Regions from separate parts of the Brevibacillus sp. FIR094 genome, predicted to be linked through region 2. Evidence: riboswitches for the same ligand, from Rfam matches in the RefSeq annotation. Region 2 holds a riboswitch; the other holds the start of a gene.

Region 1 (8,118 bases), on a different contig from region 2:
GAAGAAAAGGAAAAGTGATACAATTTTCAAGCAAATCACTCCATGGGTAAAGGCGGGGTCATCATGAAACTTGAGAGCATCTTCATGAAAGGAAGCGGCAAAAGCAATGAGGACGCCTATGTGATTCAGCAGGTCAAGCATGTGTATGCGGTTATCGACGGCATTACGTCGCTGATTCCGTATGAGAACGCAGCAGGACAAACAGGCGGAGCTATCGCGGCTGAGCTCGTAAAAAAGCAGTTGGAAGCAATGCCGGAGGATGCAGCTTTGCACGATTATTTGGAGACGATAAACTTAGCCCTTCAGGAGCAGATGCGGCAAAGCGGCATTGATCTTGAGAAAAAGGAAGCATTGTGGGGAGCGGCCTGTGCAGTCGTCCGTGTAGGAGATGCCCATATCGAGTACGCGCAGTTGGGAGATTGCATGATATTTGCCGTTTATGATGATGACACTGTACGACCTCTGACGCATACGCAAGTCAGCCATTTGGAACAGGCAGCCTTGGCGAAGTGGGAAGAAGGAATCAACGAAGGATTGTGTACCCGAGCAGAGCTGTACGAACGATGTATGAACATCCTGATCCATAACCGCTATCAGGCGAATGGACCAGGAGGCTACGGCGTGTTGAATGGCGATGTTGCCTGTCGGGATTTTATAGAGTATGGACGCATGAATCGAGTTGGTGTGAAAGCGTTGGTAATGGCAACGGATGGTCTTTTCATGCCGAGAGCTTTAGGTGGAGTACAGCCGAAGTGGGAAGAGACGGTGCTGCCGATCGTACATAAAGGGCTGCAACGTTATACTGACGAGCTCATCTCTCTGGAAAATAACGATCCCGAATGCATCCAGTATATCCGCTTCAAAAAGTCAGACGACAAAACGGGAATGATCCTTTATCTTCATTAACAGTTTGGTGCAGTTTGCCTTTTGCACAATTCGATTGGCTCATATACACTACAAATGGTATTTAAGCGAAGAAAAAAGGACGGTTTTCCATGATTCAGGTAAATCATTTACAAAAGGATTTCCGCATCCATCAGTCCAGACCAGGCCTTGGTGGTGCTTTTCGAGATTTGTTCAGTCGGGAGTATAAGACGGTAAATGCGGTGGATGACCTTTCCTTTACAGTAAAGGAAGGGGAAATGTTCGCGCTGATTGGGGAAAATGGTGCCGGAAAATCGACCACGATCAAGATGCTGACGGGTATCTTGACCCCGAGCAACGGAGAAATCGTCATTAACGGCTATGTGCCTTTCAAGCAGCGGGAAGAGTACGTTCGTTCCATCGGAGTTGTTTTCGGGCAGCGCTCTCAGCTTTGGTGGGATCTTTCTCCGATAGAGTCCTTCCGTCTGTTGAAGAGTGTTTATAAGGTAGATGAGGCAGAAGGAGAAAAGTGGCTGGAGCGTTTGATTGAGGAGCTGGAGATTTCTCCGTTCGTCAGTCAGCCAGTGCGCAAGCTGAGTCTCGGTCAGCGGATGCGCTGTGAAGTGGCTGCTTCATTGATTCATAAGCCACGCCTGCTGTTTCTCGATGAACCGACAGTTGGACTCGATGTGCTCGTTAAGCAAAAAATCCGAGAGTTTCTCCGCAATCTGAACGAGACGGAAAATATGACGATCTTGTTGACGACTCACGATGTGTCAGACATCGAAGCACTCTGTAAACGCGTGCTTGTCATGGACAAAGGGAAGCTGATCTTCGATGGCTTGTTGAATGACCTCAAGGAAAAATGGGGCAATGGCACAGAGGTGTCCTTCCAAATGAAAAAGCGCACGTCAACAGCCGCACTCCGTCAGGCATTGGGAGAGATGCCTTGTGAGATCGAGCAAATCAATGATTTTACTCTCAGTGTAAAAGTAGCGCGGAGTCAGGAAATGCTGCCTTTTGTTTTGTCGACGGTCATGTCAGCCTTTGAAGTCAGCGACGTGAAAATCGAGGAGACGAGTACAGAGGATATTGTTCGCAACATTTATTCCTCAGACCAAGAGGTAGCCAGCCATGCGTAAGCTATATATGGAACTCATCCGCATGAGGTTTTTGACGATGCTTGCCTATCGTGTGAATTATTACAGCGGCATCATTATCTACGCGATCAACATCGGTGCGTACTACTTTTTGTGGGGAGCGATCTACGGAGGACAGCAGCAACTGGGCGGGCTTACGGTGGAACAGATGACTTCCTACGTTGCGATTGCTTGGATGTCGCGTGCGTTTTATTTTAACAACATCGATACAGAAATAGCCCAGGACGTCCGAGAAGGCAAGGTCGCGATCGAAATGATACGCCCTTATAATTACTTGTCCGTGAAAACGGCGCAGGCGTTTGGGGAAGGGATCTTTCGGTTTCTCTTTTTCGCGGGTCCAGGGATCTTCCTTATCAGCCTGATCATTCCGTTCAGCTTCCCGGCGACAGCGACTGGATGGGGGCTGTATTTGATCAGCTTGATGTGTGCGTTTTTGATCAATACACAAATCAACCTGGTGACAGGCTTGCTGACTTTCTTCCTGTTCCGAAACGATGGCATGATGCGAGCCAAGCGGGTCGTGGTGGATCTGTTGTCTGGTCTCGTGCTTCCGATCAGCTTTTTCCCGGGATGGGCGCAAACGGTAATGGGTTACCTTCCCTTTCAGGCGGTTAACTACTATCCGAGCTTGATCTTCACAGGAGCGATTACAACGGAACGCTCCTGGGAATTGATCGGTTTTCAGGTCATCTGGATGTTTGTCATACTGGTTCCCATCTTGGTGATGTGGCGTCTTGCCCGCAACAAGCTGGTTGTGCAAGGAGGGTAGAGCATGCAAAACATGAGACATATTTTCAGTATTTTTGCCGACTACCTGAGTCAGTACTTCAAGACGAGACTTGCCTATCGAACGGATTTTATCGGGGATTTTGTGTCCAATCTGGTTTCTGAGTTGATCAATCTCATCTTTATTATTGTCGTGTTCACGCATGTTCCGCTTATGGGGGATTGGACGCGTGATGAGATTATCTTTATCTATGGTTTCTTTTTGGTTCCATACGCATTGTTCTCAATGTTCTTCGGTTTTTGGGACTTCAACGAACGGTATATCATTCGGGGCGAGATGGATCGCATCCTGACGAGACCGATTCACAATCTGGCACAGGTATGCCTCGAGTCGATTGCGCCAGACCGCATTTTTGGAGTCATAACAGGGATCATCATCATGGGGTATGCTGCTATTCAACTTGATTTGTCGTTTTACTGGTACGACGTGTTCATCTTTATCGGGCTCTCAATCAGTGGGGCACTGATTTACGGTGGCGTGTATACTGCAATTGCTGCGGTTAGCTTCTTTTCTGACTCGCGGACAGGGATTGCCCCGATGATCTACAACATCCAGCAATATGGGCGCTATCCGGTAGACGTGTACAACAAGGCAATTCGCTTTGTGCTCACCTACGTGCTGCCATTTGCCTTTGTGGGTGTTTATCCGGCGGCTTACTTTTTGCGCAAGGAAGTTTGGTACACTTATGCCGCAATGACTCCGGTAGTGGCTGTCATCTTTTTCGGGATCGGGCTGTTAGTCTGGAACTGGGGAGTTACGAAGTATCGGGGAGCAGGTTCTTGATTATTTATCATTCCTAGTAAAGACCGTCCCGGCTGCAAACGGAACGGTCGGTACAATCGGCGCTTCCCGTAAAGGGGTACGGCTCAAATCTGGTTGTGAAATAGACCGCAGAGTGTGGACTCAAGGGCGGTCTATTTCTTTTTGGTCAAGGTAACAACCAAGCCGATTATTATCATTATTCCAACTAAACAAATCGGAAAAATAAACAAAAAGTGTCGAGCTGGCAGTTTCCTCTATTGTCAAATCAAAAAACAGCAGTATAATATGCTGTATACAACTACACATTCCTTCGGGGCAGGGTGAAATTCCCGACCGGCGGTGATCATGCTTTGTGCATGTTAAGCCCGCGAGCCTCCCGAGCTGCAAATAGCGACGGAGTGCAGGATCTGGTGTGATTCCAGAGCCGACAGTACAGTCTGGATGGGAGAAGGATGACGACAGTACGTTTATCACACGTGCTTGTTTGCCTGTGCAAACGGGATGAGAACGTAGAGGCCAGTCCTCTTGTTTCTTGTACCTTTTATTTGCGCACGGTTTTGTCATACGCTTGCAAATGCCCTGTGGAACTTATAACCACAGGGTTTATTTTTGTTTGTGTAACAAGACGTGTGAGCTTACAACGACTGTTGCCATTCCTCAAGAAGGAGTAGAAAAATGAGGAGATGGTAAACATGAAAGAAACAGCGCTGCATTCTTCGCGCACACGTGCAACTCAAAAGCTGGTGACGATTCCCATGCTGGCGGCCGTTGCATTTATTCTGCAGTATCTCGAGGTTCCTGTTCCGCTGATGCCTAGCTTTTTGAAACTCGACTTCAGTACACTCCCGGCATTGATCGGGGGACTCATGTACGGACCTGTAGCCGGCGTTATTATCGAGGTACTGAAAAATACACTGCACATGCTTTTCAAAAATACAGACGGTCTGTTGATCGGTGAGCTCGCAAACGTTGTAGCAGGATCAAGCTTTATTTTTGCGGCTGTCTACATGCAGCGTCTCGGCCAAGGCAAAAAAGGCTTCCTGACTGGTCTCGCTCTGGGAACGATTTTGATGACGATTGTCATGGCTGTGGCAAATGCATATGTACTGTTGCCTGCGTACGCTGTGCTTTATCAAATGCCGATTGAACAGCTCTTGACTATGTTCAATGCGACAAGTATTTGGTCATTAGTTCTGTACGGAATCGTACCATTCAATCTCTTCAAAGGTGTTATGATTTCAGTGGTCGCGTATCCGATCTACGTGAAGCTCGGCTCCAGAATCGCTGCGCGTACCAACAATTGACAACCACGATGTGACTCGCTAATATGTTTAGTTAATAGATAGTCACAAAAGGCTATGAAAGGACCCGCAGCTATTCCCACGTGACAGAGAGTCGGCCCTAGTCTGGAAGGCTGATACGTAAAGGATAACTGCATCCCATCCTGAAGCCGCTGGTGAAGAGCTTAGCCGGATGCCCACCGTTATCGGGTTTATCGAGAGGACTATGGCGTATGCTGTAGTCAATCAGGGTGGTACCGCGGAAGTTGATCCTCCGTCCCTTTTTGGGATGGGGGATTTTTTGCATTTTACGTAAGATCAAAAGGAGCGTAGTCGGATGAAAGAGGACAAAGCGTTTGTAAAAGAAATTACACCGCAATCGGAGGATTTTTCGCGTTGGTACATCGATGCCATTAAAAAGGCGGATTTGATGGACTACACACCGGTACGCGGCTGCATCGTGTTCAAGCCGGATGGCTTTGAGCTATGGGAACGAATTCAAGAGGCAATGAATAAGCGCTTCAAAGAGACAGGGCATCGCAATGCCTATTTCCCGATGCTGATCCCCGAGTCCTTCTTTCAAAAAGAAAAAGAGCATATCGAGGGCTTCAATCCTGAGCTGCCTTGGGTAACAGAGGCTGGGGGCGAGCCGTTAGAAGAAAAGCTCGCACTACGTCCAACCTCCGAGACGATCATCGGACATATGTACAGCCAATGGATTCAGAGCTACCGCGACCTGCCTGTATTAATCAATCAATGGGCTAACGTTTTTCGTTGGGAAAAGCGGACGATGCCGTTCTTGCGGACATCGGAATTTCTCTGGCAGGAAGGCCACACGGCACATGCGACAGAGGAAGAAGCTCGTCAGGAAACGATGCAAATGCTAGAGATATACCGAGAGGTCGTCGAGCAGGAGCTGGCTATTCCGGTTTGGAAGGGACAAAAAACACCAAGTGAACGCTTTGCTGGTGCTGTCGACACGTATTCCATTGAAGCGATGATGAAGGATGGCAAAGCAGTGCAAGCAGGCACCTCGCACTATTTGGGCGATAAATTCGCGCGCGGCTTTGAAATCAAGTTTTTGGATCGTGATAATCAGTTCAAGTACGTTCACACTACATCATGGGGAACCTCTACGCGACTGATTGGTTCGATGATCATGGTGCATGGCGATGACCGTGGTCTCGTGTTGCCGCCTCGCATGGCTCCGACACAGGTTATTTTGATCCCAGTTGGTCCGATGAAACTACGCGAGAAGGTGATGGAGGCGTTTGATCCACTCTTTGACGACATCAAGGCGGCAGGAGTGCGTGTCCGTGCTGATCTTCGTGAAGAAACACCAGGCTGGAAGTTCAATGAATGGGAAATGCGCGGGGTTCCTCTGCGTCTGGAGCTCGGCCCACGTGACGTGGAAAATGGTCAAGTAATTCTGGCTCGACGTGATACAGGGGAGAAGGTGACGGTATCACTTGAAGGTATCGTGCAGACAGTTGTTCAACTGTTGGAAGAGATTCAGCAAAATATGTTCCAAAAAGCACTAGCCTTCCGTGATGAGAACTCATATTTGGGGATTGATACACTGGAGCAGCTATCCGATCATATTGCCAAAAAAGAGAGCGAAAACAAGACGAGCGGATGGGTGTTAGCTGGCTGGTGTGGGGATGATGCTTGTGAATCGAAGGTCAAAGAGGAAACCAAGTTCACCTCTCGTAACATCCCGTTTGAGCCTCCTGTACAAAAGAAAGCCTGCCTTTGCTGCGGCAAAGAGTCACAGTATAGTGTCTGGTTCGGACGGGCGTATTAAACAAAAAAAGGGTGCGTCCACGCTTCGGCGGCAGGGCACACCCTTTTTCATCTAGCGTCTGAGGATCCAATCGGTAAAAGCTTGCACATCCGTAAAGTGGTAGTCAGGCTCGGGATCGAATTTTCCCGACTTTTGTGTAACCGAAAGCCAATCCACACCGACTTTTCGCAAACCAGCGGCTCGACCAGCCAACACGTCAGCATCACTGTCACCTACGAAAATGGTTTCTGCAGGCGTAGCGCCTAGCTGTGTCATAGCGGTAAAAATACCTTCTGGATGAGGCTTTGGATGTGTGACCTCATCCCCTGTGATCACGACGGAAAAATACGAATCTAATCCCCATTCTCGAAGGGAGATGTCAGCGCTTTTTCGTCCTTTTCCTGTTACGATTCCCATTTGGATACCCGCTGCGTGAAGTTCATCGAGCATGCTTCGGATATTTCCCGGGTTTTGTACGCGGGAGTGTTCCTCTGTGTATACACGATAAAAATGAGCAAAGGCGTTGTCATGCGCATGTGGGGGAAGCTTGTTTTGCAAAATGCCTGTTTCTGTGGGGCCAAAGAGAGCTACAATCTGCTCGTCAGTATAATGCTCTTGTAAAAACTGCTGAAAGGTAGCGCGAAAAGCGGTGAAGATCAAGGGGAGGGTATCGGCAACTGTGCCGTCGAAATCAAACAAGATCGTCCGCATTGGAGTCCTCCTTTGATTAGAAAATGAAAGAAAACCATCGTATCTGATGGTTTTCTTGGTGACTTATTCATCCGAATCATCAAAATGATCATCTGCATCATCTGTTGGGTCAGCTGGAGTCAATGGGAACAGGATGTCGAAAAACTTGAATTTTCGACGGCCAGATTCCGATTTGAACCCTTTGTACTTTTGCAACAGTTCAGAGATGTCTTCTACAAATTGATTACGTTCCTCTTGACTCAAATAAAATTCAGTCAAATTAAAAGCGAACGTATTTTGGTATTCTTTCCGAACATCTTGGTCGCTTGCGACGAAGCGATTGAGAGTTCGCATGAGGTCTTTTTCCGTAGTGCGAAACGGAGTAAACATGACATCACTTAATTGTTGAGCGTTTTCTTCAATCATCAATTGGAGCTTGACCTGAATGACCTTGGCAACAGGCTCATAATATTTCTCCACAATAGAGCCTTTTACCCGGGTATCCACTTGCTCGAGCAGCCCAACACGCACGAGCTCCTTCACATGGTAATGTAGCCGTGCAGCATTTTCGCCTAGTTCTGTAGCGATTTGTTTGGCCGTTCTGGGCTCCAAATCTTCAAAGAGTTCCAAAATTTTAACCCGTTCCGCTATAGCAAGCGATTTTAGCGCTTCTGGATCTGTTACTTCAAAAAACTCTTTCATGCGAATTCACCATCCAACTGACTAGGCCAAATTTTATTTTTTTTTATTCTATCCTTTTCTGAATCAAAGCGCAACTTGTATGCGGATGAA
Region 2 (8,118 bases):
TTCGTGAATCCGAAAAAGATTATCCTCTGGATAGCGACGGCACAAGGCCATCATCGGAATAAGCGTTAAGCTGACGATGCATCCCAGCAAAATCGGAGACCACCACAGATTGTAGCCCATTCTGCTTGCATGATGAGCCAGTCCAAGTAAATTAACCCCGACCATCGTATTCATAATCAATCCGATTACCAGGATCGGATTCAGGCTGTGAATTCTCCCTCTATCCATCTACCCTAGTCCTCCCCAACTGGCCGGACATGCTTTTGCTTTGCCCGAGAAATGCGGTTGCGATTGACGATAAACCTCAATGGTGCACGTACCAAACTATTCATCAAATCGGTCCATTGACGCGGAACGCCCGGAGCCATGTACGGTGTCCCGAGTGAAGTCAGATTGAGCAAGTGCCCGAATAAAAACGCCAGTGCCAGTATTTGTCCGTACATGCCCAATACGCCTGCCATCAAGATGAAACCATAGCGAACGAGCCGAATCGCATTACTCATCAAAAAATTGGGTGGCACAAAAGAAAGCAGTGCCGATACAGATACAAGGACAATCAAGATATTACTGGCCAACCCCGCTTGTACAGAGGCTGTCCCGATCACGATACCGCCAACGATACCGATTGTCTGGCCGATTTTAGTCGGCATGCGTATCCCCGCTTCCCGCAGGATCTCGATGACAAGCTCAATAATGAGCACCTCGATCACAGGCGGAAATGGCACCCGACTGCGCGATTCAGACAAAATCGTCAGTAAAGCGGGGGGAAGCATTTCCGGATGATACGTCAAGACAGAGACGTAGCTTGAGGTGAGCATAATGGTGATAAACAATCCGAAAAAGCGAATCATCCGCAGCAAGCTTGCCGTTGACCATCGATTGTAAAAGTCTTCGGGGCTGCTGAACATCTCCAGAAAGGAAGTCGGACAGATCGCGGCATCCGGGCTGCCATTCAGCATGATCACGATTCTACCGTCCAACAAAGCTGCTGTTGCATTGTCAGGCCGACCCGTCAAGCCAAATTGCGGGAACGGAGAGTACGGCTTGTCCTCCAGCATTTGCTTCAATATAGGCATCCCGACAAATCCGTGGTAAATGACATTGTCGATCCTTTTTTTCACGCGCTCCACATTTTCCGCGTTCGCGATATTGTCCAAATAAATCACAGCTACTTTGTTCTGCGCCTCGGTGCCAATCGTGTAACTCGATACTTTCAGATGAGGCGTAGCCAGTCTTCTCCGAAGCAAAGACAAATTGATCTCCAGCATTTCAACAAAGGAGTCTTGCGGTCCAAGGACGGTCGCCTCCGTTTCGGATTTCGTAATGGAACGATGCGCGACCTGAAATGTATTCACATGCAGAATGAGATTTCTTTCCAGGAAAAACAAGATCGTATGACCGCGTAGCAAGTTACTCATCAACGTCTCCATATCGTCAAGAAGGCATTCCTGTGAGAAAGGAAGCACCTGCATCGGATCTCTACCATCGGAACGCTGCAACGGAAGAAAGACATTCTCATAAATCCGGGACACATCCACCAGTGTATCGAGAAAAAAAACGTGTACCTCTTCGTCATTCATCTTCAATGACAAGCTGCTGAGGTCATCCACGTTTTGCATGCATTGTTTTACCATATCGGGTGTAATTTGTTCGCTTCGCCGCGCTTGAACCGAACCGATGCGCCGCTTTGCTTGTATGGCCTCTACTTGCGCTCTCCACCAATCAGTCGGCTTCACGCTAGATCCCCCCTTTTTTCAGGAAAATCTTTCTTACTTTGACCTGTCCGTGGTGATTTTATCCAAAAAAATAGAAAACGGGAGCCGAAGCCCCCGTTGAAATATCTCGTTCCCTATGAAATGATTAAGCGAACTGCTTAGATAAATTAGCCATTTCGATCGCTGCTGTTGCTGCTTCCCAGCCTTTGTTGCCTGCTTTTGTTCCCGCTCGCTCGATAGCTTGCTCGATATTGTCTGTCGTCAAAACACCAAAAATAACAGGTATCCCAGTCGATAGAGATAAGGATGCAACTCCTTTTGCGGTCTCATTGCAGACGTAATCGAAGTGCGGAGTGGAGCCACGAATGACAGCTCCCAATGTAACAACCGCATCATAGCGACTGGATTCCGCCATTTTTTTCGCGATCAACGGAATTTCAAATGCACCCGGTACCCAAGCCACGTCTACCTGCTCATCTTCTACGCCATGACGCTTCAGGGCATCGAGAGCCCCTCCGACCAGCTTGCTCACGATCAATTCGTTAAAGCGTCCTGCCACAATCCCTACACGCAGACCTGTTCCAACCAAATGTCCTTCGAATGTTCTCATGCTTATTCCCTCTCCTTATCCGTGCAGATGAAGCAGGTGGCCCAGCTTCTCTTGTTTTGTTGATAGATACTGTTTGTTGTGCAGATGCTCCGGCATTTGAAGCGGCACCCGTTCTTCTACTGTTAATCCGTAACCGATAAGCCCGCGGATTTTTCGTGGGTTGTTGGTCAAAAGCCGCATGCGTTGCACTCCTAAATCTCGCAAAATTTGCGCACCGATACCGTAATCTCGCAGATCAGCGGGGAACCCTAGCTTTTCATTGGCCTCAACGGTATCCAAGCCTTCCTCCTGCAGCTTGTAGGCACGCAGCTTATTAATCAAGCCAATGCCTCTGCCCTCTTGGCGCATGTACAATAAAATGCCACGTCCGTTCGCTTCGATCTGTTCCAATGCAGCATGTAGCTGTGGACCGCAGTCGCAGCGATGAGAGCCGAAAATATCTCCTGTCAAGCACTCCGAGTGAACGCGAATGAGAATGGGCTCATCTGGTCCGATCTCTCCCTTCATGAGCGCCACATGCTCTTTGCCATCCAGCTCGTTCGTATAGGCCGCCATCCGAAAATCACCGTAGGCGGTCGGAAGCTGCACTTCGATTTCCCTTTTCACCATGGATTCCGTCCTCATCCGATACGCGATCAAATCTGCAATCGTAATCAGCTTGAGATCAAAGCGGCGTGCGATCTCTACCAATTGTGGCAGACGTGCCATGAGCCATCCTCGTTCATAATTTCGCAAATGACTCCCGCCGATTTTCCCCCGGCCAAGCGAGCCAAATCAACTGCCGCCTCCGTATGTCCCGCTCTGCGCAATACACCGCCAGACTTCGCGATTAACGGAAAAATGTGTCCCGGTCTGCGGAAATCTTCTGCCGTCTTCTGATCATCCAGCATCGCCAAGACCGTCTGAGAGCGCTCATGAGCCGATATCCCTGTGTGGGTACTCCCTTCATCGATGGACACGGTAAAAGCCGTTCCTTGTTTGTCTGTATTGGACTTCACCATCGGATGAAGCTGCAAACGAGTTGCGTGCTCTTCTGTCACTGGTACGCAAACGAGTCCTCTCCCATGTGTAACCATGAAATTGATCATTTCAGGTGTAGCCGCTTCGGCCATGCAGACAAAATCTCCTTCATTTTCCCGATCCTCATCATCTACCACGATGACTGCCTTGCCCTGACGCAAATCTTCCAATGCTTCTTCTATGCGATGAAACATGCTTTCTCCCTCCTTCTCACGCGAAGCCGTTTTCCTGCAAAAAGGTTAGACTGAGCCCGCCAGATTTTTCTGTACCCCCATGGTTTTGATAACCTAACAATCGCTCCACATATTTGCCGATGACATCTGTTTCGAGATTCACCAAGTCCCCAGGTCGTCTGTCTGCAAGACTCGTATTCGCCAGCGTATGCGGAATGATCGAAACGGTAAAACCGCTATCGTTTACGTCCACCACGGTGAGACTGATGCCATCTATGCAAATCGATCCACGGGCGATAACATACTTCAACAGTTGTGGTTTGGCCTCCATCCGAAACACGACAGCATTCGCATTCACCTCTCGTGAAGCAACCATTCCGGTCCCATCTACATGTCCAGAGACGATATGCCCGCCAAAACGGTCCCCCAGCCGCATCGCTCTCTCCAAATTCACTCGCTGTCCGCTGCGTAATTGCCGCAAGCTCGTCTTGTTCATCGTCTCTGGCATCACATCGACGCTAAACTGACGATTTGAAAAAGAAGTAACGGTAAGGCAAATACCATTGACCGAGATACTGTCGCCGTGCTTCACCCCTTCGAGTACCTGCTGTGCGCGGATGACCAGTCGACTCGCCTGCTCGTTCCCTTGAATCGATTCCAACACGCCCACTTCTTCTACCAGTCCCGTGAACATGCTCTCTCCTCCTCACTTGCTACGTCTGATCTTCCCATTGTGGGTACCCGATGATCTGTACATCACCTTTCCCTATAGCCATGATTGAGACATCTGTCAGCTGTACCGCTTCTCCCATCGTCGCAAAGCCTTGACCACCGAATGGCGAAGGCGCGCCCCTTCCTCCGATCAGCTTTAGCGCGATATGGCTCACGACCTTTTGAATCGCTCTCGCCTGCAAAAAGGAGCCATTGACTTCCTGTCCGCCCTCCACAAGCAATGAAGTAATCCCCAGCTCTCCCAACGTATCCAGCACCTTTTCCACGCGAATTGGAGCCTCCGTTGTGATGACCCTTACTCCTCTTGCCACAAGCAGCTCCTGCTTTTCCCTTGGGGCTGCATCTGTCGTAAAGATCCACGTCTTCGCATCTGCATTCTGGACGACACGGGCATCCAGCGGCGTCCGTAATTGGCTGTCCAAAATCACTCGAACTGGCTGGCTCCCAAACCGTTGCTCTTCCTGGCGCGCCGTCAATAGTGAGTCATCAGCGAGAATCGTCCCAACCCCGACCAGGATCGCATCGTGCTGCCTGCGCAGTTCATGCACCTCTGCCCGAGCCTCTCCTCCAGTGATCCACCGACTGTGTCCCGTGAACGAAGCGATTTTCCCATCCAATGTACTTGCCGTCTTTACCGTCACAAATGGACGTCTGGTCTGGATGTAATGGAAAAAGACCTCATTGAGCGCCTTCGCTTCCTCTTCTCTCACACCCACCGCCACTTCCAGCCCTGCTGCCCGCAGCCTCTCCATTCCTCGTCCCGCCACCAGAGGATTCGGGTCGAGTGTCGCTACAACGACACGACGTACATCAGCTGCAATCAACGCCTCTGCACACGGCGGTGTTTTCCCGTAGTGACTGCAAGGCTCCAGCGTTACGTACACGGTCGCACCTTGCGCTTTTTCCCCAGCCATCCTTAGTGCGTGCACCTCAGCATGGGGTTCTCCTGCCCGCAGATGCGCTCCCATTCCCACGATGGTTCCATCCTTCACAATCACAGCTCCGACCATGGGATTCGGACTGGTTTGGCCTCGTGCCGATCGTGCCAGTTCCAGCGCCAGTCCCATGTACTTGCTGTCCTGTTCCATACCGCACTCCTTTCTGTTCCAGCATTCCAGCCAAGCACAACGCAAAAAGCCCTTGAAACCTCAAAGCGTTTCAGGGCATAGGGAAAGAAGCCTTACCTCATTCGTTTTTCAAAAACAAATGAAGAAAGCACAAAAATCTTCTTCCATCCGGACTGTACCGTCGGCTCTGGTTTTTCACCAGATCAGTCGCTGTAAGCGTGGTCAGCGAGTCGCGGGCTCAGACGTACGTACGCCATTACCGCCGGTCAGGAATTTCACCTTGCCCTGAAGATTGTCGCTATGAAGTTTTAACGAAAAACAAAAACGCCCAAGAATCGTATACTCAGGGCGTCGAGAAAGAAGCCTTATTCCAACCGTTTTTCAAAAAAACGACGAAATAGGCCATTCCAAATACCTTCTCCCATCCGGACTGTACCGTCGGCCTTGGATTTGCACCAAGTCAGTCGCTATCAACTGCTTCGATAGCGAGTCGCGGGCTCAGACGTGCGTTCGTCATTACCGCCGGTCGGGAATTGCACCCTACCCTGAAGGCTGGTATTCAGTTATGCAAAGTATAGCACATTTTTCGCTATTGTCTGTAATCATTTATTGGAGAAGTGCACTTTAGCCTTGCTCACACTCTTCAAGGACGGTCAGGAGTTGTTTCAAATCATTTATGTACGCTCTTGGCACAACGCCATTTTGCTCCATGTCCTGCTCGTTCCCTTGATAGGCAATAAAAGCGACTTGTCCGTCGCATGCCGCCTTACCATCGATCCACGAATCTCCGATCATCGTCCAAGCCGAAACAGGCCAATCTGGCTTGCGGCTGCGAATATAGTGAATGCCCGATGGAGATGGCTTCAAGATCGTCATCTGCTCGCGGGCTACAATTTCATCAAAGTAAGAGGCGATTCCCGTCTCGTTCAAAGCCTCCTCTGCCGCGGCATAAGCGTTGTTGGTTAGGATATACAGCTGATAGCGGTTCTTCAATTCCTCTAGCACTTCTACCGCGTGCTGCTCCAATACAGCCCCATGCATCCCTTTCTTCTCAATCGCGGTTACCGCATCCCACATCGCTTGCTCCAGCTCACTCGTCATCTGCTCCGCTTTTCGCCCGATCTCAATGAGCTGCGACGCGGTATGCTTTTCCCACTCCAGTGTAGAAGAAACGATCCCATTATCCACCCATAGCTGAAAAATGGCCCGCTTCATCTCTGCAAAATTGATCCTGGATTGCAGCAAGGTGTTGTCCATATCGAAAATAATGCCTTTTTGAAAGGTTCTGCTCATTTTGTGCCTCCTTTTTTGACAAGACGCCATGCTGGTTCAAGAGTTCACTCCTGTGATTGATACTTCCATTTTATCAAAAAAGGGGACGATCCCTCCGTCATTTTATAACTTTTGGGACAGTCCCTTTTTGGGCTTAGATATTGAGTTCCTACTGCTTCTTCTTGGCGCTTTCTACTTCATACGGCACATCCTTTGGAACTCCTCCAGCTGGCCAGTCTTGTGCCTTTTTGGCAAAGTCTGGACGTGGCTTGGACAAAATATAGGCTGCTAGGTCCGCTGCTTCTTGATCCGTTAACGAGCCTTGTTTGATACCGCCCATTTCACCTAGAGGCATATTGCGCTGAATGTAGCCAGCAGCTTTGGAAATTCGGGCCATACCCGCACCAATATTGAAAGAGTTATCCCCCCATAGCGCTGGTCCAGAGTTTGGTCCTGTTCCTGAACCATCAGCTGCATGGCATTGCAAACACGATTTTTGAAAGAGTGCTTCTCCATTTGCCACACTCGGTTGAGGTACGCTCTTCATATCATTTTTCTCTATCCACGGGCGCTCTTTAATTCCTACTGGTACATCTGTTGAGATATACGTCAGATAGGCAACCATCGCTCTCATTTCATCGCTGTTGTAAGGCAATGGCTTTCCGTTCATACTTCGTTGAAAACAACCATTGATGCGATCCTCAATAGTAAGAACTTTGCCAGACCTTGGAATGTACTGGGGATAGACTGCGGTGACACCCGTTAAAGGGGAGGTCGCATCCATTCCAGCATTCCCGTGACAACTAGAGCAGGAGAGCTTATTCCCTGTGTATTCTGGGATCGCTGTGCTCGTTTCATTCATTAACTTATGTCCATACTTAATCGATTCTCCCAATGGCCCTTCTGGCACCTTCTCCATACTAGGCGGGGTATAGGTATCAAGATTGCTCGCTCCAGTTGCCCCACTCGCTGTTTTATTTTTGGCCTCACCTGCTGTTGAGGTGGGTTGAGCGGTCGGTTGTGTAGCGCAGCCTGCAAAGACCAGCATCGCCACCACTACCATAGACAGCTTCTTCCAGCCTGTCTTCTCTTTTTTGATCATAGGTCTCACTCCTCCATGTTGATCGTGCATTCACAACAGGAGAGTAGCAAGAGCCGTGCCATACGATAGAAACAGGAAAACGAACGGCTTGACGCTTCCAAACAGCACGAAAAAGAAAAGACCATGCCAAAATGTCATGGTCAGTATGCGACAAAATGTCACGGTCGCAGCTCGTACTCTTCGATTTTTCGATACAGATTACGTACGCTAATCCCCAGCTTCTCTGCTGTCCTGGTCTTGTTCCATTGCAGAACGTCCAGCACATGCTTGATATGTTCTCGCTCAACATTTTTCAGTAAAAATGCCTCTTCCTCCCCAGTATCTGTTGATGAAATGAGCTTCCTATCTGACGGGTTGTGAGGTACTTGCTGTTCGTGAGGAAAGAGATCCTTGTCCTCAATTTCCTCTCCTTTTGCCAAAACGACAG

Evidence for each region. A riboswitch is a leader RNA that binds a small molecule or an ion and turns the genes downstream of it on or off. The one in region 2 is predicted to bind FMN.
Region 1: linked by a shared signal. The riboswitch ahead of ACQ5DJ_RS27850 (ECF transporter S component) and the one ahead of ribD (bifunctional diaminohydroxyphosphoribosylaminopyrimidine deaminase/5-amino-6-(5-phosphoribosylamino)uracil reductase RibD) in region 2 are both predicted to bind FMN.

Annotation. Positions count from the first base shown of each region.
Region 1 covers NZ_JBEAES010000052.1:8,990-17,107, reverse strand. Annotated here, with positions in the region: gene ACQ5DJ_RS27870 (protein phosphatase 2C domain-containing protein) at 64-906, shown strand; gene ACQ5DJ_RS27865 (ABC transporter ATP-binding protein) at 996-2,006, shown strand; gene ACQ5DJ_RS27860 (ABC transporter permease) at 1,999-2,793, shown strand; gene ACQ5DJ_RS27855 (ABC transporter permease) at 2,797-3,594, shown strand; FMN riboswitch at 3,876-4,030, shown strand; gene ACQ5DJ_RS27850 (ECF transporter S component) at 4,266-4,877, shown strand; gene proS (proline--tRNA ligase) at 5,191-6,657, shown strand; gene ACQ5DJ_RS27840 (HAD family hydrolase) at 6,709-7,347, opposite strand; gene ACQ5DJ_RS27835 (helix-turn-helix domain-containing protein) at 7,411-8,028, opposite strand.
Region 2 covers NZ_JBEAES010000004.1:237,450-245,567, reverse strand. Annotated here, with positions in the region: gene ACQ5DJ_RS05220 (GerAB/ArcD/ProY family transporter) at 1-228, opposite strand, end outside; gene ACQ5DJ_RS05215 (spore germination protein) at 234-1,736, opposite strand; gene ribH (6,7-dimethyl-8-ribityllumazine synthase) at 1,861-2,325, opposite strand; partial or broken gene ACQ5DJ_RS05205 (bifunctional 3,4-dihydroxy-2-butanone-4-phosphate synthase/GTP cyclohydrolase II) at 2,341-3,539, opposite strand; gene ACQ5DJ_RS05200 (riboflavin synthase) at 3,556-4,212, opposite strand; gene ribD (bifunctional diaminohydroxyphosphoribosylaminopyrimidine deaminase/5-amino-6-(5-phosphoribosylamino)uracil reductase RibD) at 4,232-5,338, opposite strand; FMN riboswitch at 5,470-5,614, opposite strand; FMN riboswitch at 5,727-5,874, opposite strand; gene ACQ5DJ_RS05190 (HAD family hydrolase) at 5,942-6,610, opposite strand; gene ACQ5DJ_RS05185 (c-type cytochrome) at 6,759-7,691, opposite strand; gene ACQ5DJ_RS05180 (sigma-54-dependent transcriptional regulator) at 7,850-8,118, opposite strand, start outside.